DNA from 3 places in the Streptomyces sp. NPDC007907 genome. Region 2 is predicted to be linked to each of the others. Evidence: riboswitches for the same ligand, from Rfam matches in the RefSeq annotation. Region 2 holds a riboswitch; each other region holds the start of a gene.

Region 1 (2,256 bases), on a different contig from region 2:
GCCAGGCCGTGGCGGGGCGGGCGCCGATGCCGACGACGACCGCGCCCGCGGGCAGCCGCGAGCCGTCGTCGAGGACGACGACACCGGGTTCGACGCGCTGCACGCGCGCGTGCGTGCGCAGGTCCGCCCCCGCGTCGGCGTACCAGCCGGACATCGGGGCGGCGACCTCCGCGGGCAGCGCCCCGGCGAGCGGGCGTTCCGCGGCCTCCACGACGGTCACCGCGCAGCCCGCCTCGCGGGCGGCCGTGGCGAACTCCGCGCCGATCCAGCCCGCGCCGACGACCACGATGTCGTGCTGGCGGGCCAGTACGGGCCGCAGCCGCTCGGCGTCGTCCAGGGTGCGCAGCAGATGCACGCCCGGCACGCCCTCGGTGCCGGGCAGCCGGACGGGTTCCGCGCCGGTCGCGACGACCAGGACGTCGTACGGCACGGGCCCGTCCTCGGTGTCCAGCTCGTGGTCGGCGGGGCGCAGGCCCAGCACCTCGCAGCCGAGCCGCAGTTCGATGCCGAGGGCTTCGAAGTCGACGTCGAAGGCGGAGCCCTCGGACTTGCCGAGCAGGACGGCCTTGGACAACGGGGGCCGGTCGTAGGGCTGGTGGGGCTCGGCGCCGATGAGGATCACGTCACCGGTGAAGCCCTGCTCGCGCAGCGCGACGGCGGTCTGCACCCCGGCCATGCCCGCACCCGCCACGACGACGCGCCGCGGCGCGGACGAACCTGGTTCCTGCGTCTGCTCGCTCACCTGATCACCATAGACACCTGACGTTTTGTCAGTCAGTGCTCATGCGCCGTGACCTGCTCCACAACGCTCGTGCCGTTGCCCCGCTGGGACTCCCACTCCCAGGTCTCCTCCAGCCGCACCCGCCCGTCGGGCAGCTCCACGACCGAGGAGACGCAGTGCCCGGAGGACGTGGTGCCGTCCTGCTTGAGCTGGACGTACCGGAAGTCCAGCCGGTCACCTTCCCGGGTACCCACGAGGTGCCCGCGTACGACGTCGCCGCCGGTGTACTCGGCCCAGATCTCGCCCCGCCGCTCGTGGTACGTGAACCGGGTGCGGGTGCCCACCTGGCCCGGGGCCTGGTCGGCGACCGGGGCGAGGACGAGACCGTCGAGGGATCGGGCCATGGGACGAGGCTCCCTTACTGCGGGACAGGGCATCGGGCTAGGGTGGCCAACGTAAAGCACTCGCGGGAGCCCGGACGCACCGGGCTGAGAGGGAGGCTGGCGGCCTCCGACCGTACGAACCTGATCCGGGTCATGCCGGCGAAGGGAGGGGCTGGACGCCCATGTCGCCTACGTCCACATCCACGTCCGCGTCGTCAGACGTCCTGGTCATCGGGGGCGGGATCATCGGCCTGGTCACGGCCTGGCGGGCCGCGCAACGCGGGCTCGCCACGGCCGTCGTGGACCCCGAGCCGGGCGGCGGAGCCGCAGAGGTGGCCGCCGGGATGCTGGCCGCCGTCACGGAACTGCACTACGGCGAGCAGACCCTGCTCGGCCTGAACCTCGCCTCCGCCCGCCGCTACCCGGACTTCGCCGCCGAGCTCACCGAGCTGACCGGCCGTGACCTCGGCTACCGCCGCTGCGGCACGCTCGCCGTGGCGCTGGACGCTGACGACCGGGCCCACCTGCGCGAACTGCACGCCCTGCAGCAGCAGTCGGGGCTGGAGTCGCAGTGGCTGTCGGGGCGCGAGTGCCGGCGCCTGGAGCCGATGCTCGCGCCGGGGGTGCGCGGGGGGCTGCGGGTCGACGGCGATCACCAGATCGACCCCCGGCGGCTGGCCGGGGCGCTGGTCGCCGCGTGCGAGCGGACCGGCGTGGTCTTCCACCGCACGTGGGCGGAGCGGCTGGCCGTCGTCCGGGACCGGGCCGCGGGCGCCGTCCTGGCCGACGGGACCGAGGCGGCCGCCGGGCAGGTGGTGCTCGCCGGGGGCAGCCTGAGCGGGCGGCTCGCGGGCGTCCCGGAGGACGTGCTGCCCCCCGTGCGGCCGGTGAAGGGGCAGGTCCTGCGGCTGACCATGCCGCGGCGGCACGGGCCGTTCCTGAGCCGGACCGTGCGCGCCGTCGTGCGCGGCAGCCACGTCTACCTGGTGCCTCGGGCGAGCGGCGAGCTGGTCGTCGGGGCGACCAGCGAGGAGCTGGGCTGGGACACCACCGTGACCGCGGGTGGTGTGTACGAGCTGCTGCGGGACGCGCACGAGCTGGTCCCGGGCATCACCGAGCTGCCGCTCACCGAGACCCGGGCCGGTCTTCGGC
Region 2 (2,256 bases):
ACCACCCGAAAGACCCTGTGGCGGCTGTTCGACGGGACGCTCGTCGAGTCCGTGCTGATGCGCTACCCGGACCGGGTGACCATGTGCATCAGCTCGCAGGCCGGCTGCGGGATGAACTGCCCGTTCTGCGCGACCGGGCAGGCCGGGCTGGACCGCAATCTGTCCACCGCCGAGATCGTGCACCAGATCGTCGACGGCATGCGGGCCCTGCGGGACGGGGAGGTCCCCGGCGGACCGGCCCGGCTCAGCAACATCGTCTTCATGGGCATGGGCGAGCCCCTCGCGAACTACAACCGGGTCATCGGGTCCATCCGGCGGCTCACCGACCCCGAGCCCGACGGCCTCGGCCTGTCCCAGCGGGGCATCACCGTCTCGACGGTCGGACTCGTCCCGGCCATCCACCGGTTCGCCGACGAGGGCTTCAAGTGCCGGCTGGCGATCTCCCTGCACGCCCCGGACGACGAGCTGCGCGACACCCTCGTCCCGGTGAACACCCGGTGGAAGGTGCGTGAGGTGCTCGACGCCGGGTTCGAGTACAGCGCCAAGTCCGGCCGCCGGCTGTCCATCGAGTACGCGCTGATCCGGGACATCAACGACCAGGCCTGGCGCGGTGACCGGCTCGGGCGGCTGCTCAAGGGCAAGCCCGTGCACGTCAACCTGATCCCGCTGAACCCGACGCCCGGGTCGAAGTGGACCGCCTCGCGGCCCGAGGACGAGAAGGCGTTCGTGGAGGCCATCGCCGCCCATGGTGTGCCGGTGACGATCCGGGACACCCGTGGTCAGGAGATCGACGGGGCGTGTGGTCAGCTCGCCGCCACCGAACGGTAGTCTGACCGTCGTCAGTACAGCTTCATAGAGGCACCTGCACATCCACACCTGCATATTCCGACAGGGGAGCGCCACAGCGCTGAGAGTGCGGCACACGGCCGCAGACCCTCCGAACCTGGCCCAGGTCATTCTGGGTAGGGAGATCGGTCACCACTCGAGCTGTTGCGCCCTGCCCGGGACCCGGAGTCCCGGGCAGGGCCGCGTCTTCTCCTGGTCCTCCAGGAGGAATCCAGTGAGCACCAACAAGAAGCGGATGACGGCGGCGGTCGTCGGGCTCGGCCTGGTCGGCACGCTCGCCGCCTGCGGTTCGTCCGACGGCGGCCAGGGGTCCGGCGACCCCAGGACCGTGACCCTCGTCAGCCACGACTCGTGGGCCGCGTCCGAGGACGTCATCGCGGCCTTCGAGAAGCAGTCCGGCTACAAGGTGAACGTCCTGAGGGACGGCGACGCCGGCCAGGCCGTGAACAAGGCCATCCTGACCAAGGACAACCCGCAGGGCGACGTCTTCTTCGGCGTCGACAACACCCTGCTGTCCCGCGCCCTCGACAACGACCTGTTCCAGTCGTACGAGGCCAAGGGGTCCGACCGGATCAAGGCCGAGTACCGGGTCGATCAGAAGCAGCACCGCGTCACACCCGTCGACACCGGCGACATCTGCGTCAACTACGACAAGAAGTACTTCGCCGACCACAAGCTCCAGCCGCCGCGCACCTTCGACGACCTGGTCAAGCCGCAGTACAAGAACCTGCTCGTCACCGAGAACGCCTCCGCCTCCTCGCCCGGGCTCGGCTTCCTGCTCGGCACCGCCGCCGCGTACGGCGACACGGGCTGGGAGGGCTACTGGAAGAAGCTCGAGGCCAACGGCGTGAAGGTCGTCGATGGCTGGGAGCAGGCCTACAACCAGGAGTTCTCCGGCTCCTCCAGCGGCAGGAAGGCCAAGGGTGACCGGCCGCTCGTCGTGTCGTACGCCTCCTCGCCGCCCGCCGAGGTCGCCTACGCCGACCCGAAGCCGAGCACGGCCCCGACCGGTGTCGCCGAGGGCACCTGCTTCCGGCAGGTCGAGTACGCGGGGCTGCTCGCCCACGCCAAGAACGCCAAGGGCGGCAAGGCCTTCCTCGACTTCCTGGTCAGCAGGAAGTTCCAGGAGGACATGCCGCTCAACATGTTCGTGTACCCGGTGACCGAGGGCGCCCAGGTGCCGCCGGAGTTCGTGAAGTACGGGCCGCAGGCGAAGGACCCGGAGACCATGGACCCGGCGAAGATCGCCGACCACCGCGACCAGTGGGTCAAGTCGTGGACGTCACTCGTACTGAAGTAGCCCGCACCAGGCGCGGGAGCGCGGCGCGGCTCGGACTGCTGGCCGTGCCCGTCGCGTTCTTCGCCGTCTTCTTCGCCTACCCCGTCGCCGCGATCGTCGCGCGGGGTCTG
Region 3 (2,256 bases), on a different contig from region 2:
GAGTACGTGACGTCGTAGGCCGCGAGGATCTCGCAGAGCTCCTCGAAGTTCTCGTACAGGAACGACTCCTTGTGGTGCGCGAGGCACCAAGCGGCCATGATCGAGCCGCCGCGGGAGACGATGCCGGTCTTGCGGTTCGCCGTCAACGGCACGTAGGCCAGGCGCACTCCCGCGTGGACCGTCATGTAGTCCACGCCCTGCTCGGCCTGTTCGATGACCGTGTCCTTGTAGATCTCCCAGGTCAGCTCCTCGGCCCGGCCGTCGACCTTCTCCAGTGCCTGGTAGAGCGGCACCGTGCCGATGGGCACGGGGGAGTTGCGCAGCACCCACTCGCGCGTGGTGTGGATGTTGCGGCCGGTGGACAGGTCCATGACCGTGTCGGCGCCCCAGCGGGTCGCCCAGGTCATCTTCTCGACCTCCTCCTCGATGGAGGACGTCACCGCCGAGTTGCCGATGTTGGCGTTGACCTTCACCAGGAACCGCTTGCCGATGATCATCGGCTCGATCTCCGGGTGGTTGACGTTGGCCGGCAGCACGGCCCGGCCTGCGGCGATCTCGTCGCGCACGACCTCGGGCGAGACGTTCTCCCGGATGGCCACGTACTCCATCTCGGGCGTGATCTCGCCGCGGCGGGCGTACGCGAGCTGGGTGACCGCCTCGCCGTTCCTGCCGCGGCGCGGCTGGCGGGGCCGGCCGGGGAAGACCGCGTCCAGATTGCGGAGACCGCCGCGGGGCGAGGTGTGCTTGATGCCGTCGTCCTCGGGACGGACGGGGCGGCCCGCGTACTCCTCGGTGTCGCCGCGGGCGATGATCCAGTTCTCGCGCAGTGGCGACAGGCCCCTGCGGACGTCGGTGTCGACGAGTGGATCGGTGTAAGGGCCTGACGTGTCGTACAGCGTGACCGCCTGGCCGTTGGTGAGGTGCACCTGACGAACCGGCACGCGCAGGTCGGGGCGGGTGCCCTCGATGTACGCCTTGTGCCAGCCGATGGACTTCCCGGCCTCCTCGGACGTCTCGTCCTGAACGGAGGCAGGCGTGCGTGCGTCCTTGTCGGTCATGAGACCTACTCCCTACGCCGGCATTACCCGGTAACAGGTTCGGCGGTCGACGCAGCGGTTTCCGTCCGGCGATGCTTCGTGTGAAACATCACTCGACTCCGGCGATGTTTCATGTGAAACATCGCTGGGACGGAGGTCAGCGCCCTCTCAGCCCGGTGCTCCGAGCTCCCGCGTGTACAAAAGGTGCCCCCACGCTAGCGGCAATTCTGGCGCGGTGAACAGAGGGCCCCCCTCGTTCTTGCGATGATCGGGCGGTGACCACGACGCAGCGTCCCTCCTACCCCTCGCCCGAGCCGCCCCGCGGATCCGGCGCCGGAAACGGCAACGGCCGTGGTGACGGTCCAGGTGAGGGCCATGATTTCGTCGGCGGGTCCGGACAGGGTCCGGCCGAGCCGCAGCAGCCGCGCGGACCGCAGGGGCAGGGCGTGACGCAGCCCCCGGCCCCGAGACGGGCCCCCCAGTACGGGTACGGGCAGGACGCGGGCTTCGGCCCCCAGGACCGCGGTGAGTACGGGCGGGGGCCCGGTCAGGGCCACGCTGCCGGGCACGGCCCGGGACCCGCCGGAGGGCAGGGTCCCGGCCACGACGGAGGCGGCGGACCGGGGCACGGTCATGGCGGAGACGGTGGACCGGGGCACGGAGACGGCGGCCACGGGCACGGACACGGAGGAGACGGCGGCCACGGACACGGTCACGGCCCGGGTGGCGGGCACGGGCACTCCCACAGTCATGGCCCGGCCACCCCCGTCTCCCTGCACCTGCGCAAGGTCATCGCGGCGATCCTGATCCCGTTCGCCGCCGCCGTCCTGGTCGGTCTCGCCGTGCTGTGGCCGGGCGGAGCCCCTGGGCACGAGCGCACCGGCGTCGGTTTCGACCGGCAGACGCAGGACGCCACCGTCACCAAGGTGGTCGAGGTGAGCTGCAAGGAGGCCGGCGCTTCGGGCGTTCCACCGACCGGCGACACGTCCACCGCCGAGGGCTCCTCCGCGGTGCAGGAGGAGAAGGGCACCTGCAAGCGGGCGACCATCCGGGTCGACACCGGCGACGACAAGGGCCGTACCTTCACCGAGATCGTCCAGCCGGACCAGTCCCGCCAGTTGCAGGAGGGCCAGGAGGTCGTGGTCGCCTACGAGCCTTCGGCGCCGAAGGACCTGCAGTACTCGGTCACCGACATCAACCGCGGTATGCCCATGGCGCT

The links. Region 2 has a riboswitch for thiamine pyrophosphate ahead of ACFZDI_RS00345 (thiamine ABC transporter substrate-binding protein). Riboswitches for the same ligand answer to the same signal wherever they lie in the genome.
Region 1: linked by a shared signal. The riboswitch ahead of thiO (glycine oxidase ThiO) and the one ahead of ACFZDI_RS00345 (thiamine ABC transporter substrate-binding protein) in region 2 are both predicted to bind thiamine pyrophosphate.
Region 3: linked by a shared signal. The riboswitch ahead of thiC (phosphomethylpyrimidine synthase ThiC) and the one ahead of ACFZDI_RS00345 (thiamine ABC transporter substrate-binding protein) in region 2 are both predicted to bind thiamine pyrophosphate.

The regions. Positions count from the first base shown of each region.
Region 1 is NZ_JBIBKR010000007.1:375,125-377,380, forward strand. It holds gene ACFZDI_RS28955 (FAD-dependent oxidoreductase) at 1-742, opposite strand, end outside; gene ACFZDI_RS28960 (hypothetical protein) at 775-1,125, opposite strand; TPP riboswitch at 1,178-1,289, shown strand; gene thiO (glycine oxidase ThiO) at 1,287-2,256, shown strand, end outside.
Region 2 is NZ_JBIBKR010000001.1:80,146-82,401, reverse strand. It holds gene rlmN (23S rRNA (adenine(2503)-C(2))-methyltransferase RlmN) at 1-828, shown strand, start outside; TPP riboswitch at 881-987, shown strand; gene ACFZDI_RS00345 (thiamine ABC transporter substrate-binding protein) at 1,082-2,146, shown strand; gene ACFZDI_RS00340 (iron ABC transporter permease) at 2,185-2,256, shown strand, end outside.
Region 3 is NZ_JBIBKR010000005.1:580,045-582,300, reverse strand. It holds gene thiC (phosphomethylpyrimidine synthase ThiC) at 1-1,058, opposite strand, end outside; TPP riboswitch at 1,051-1,240, opposite strand; gene ACFZDI_RS23450 (YibE/F family protein) at 1,313-2,256, shown strand, end outside.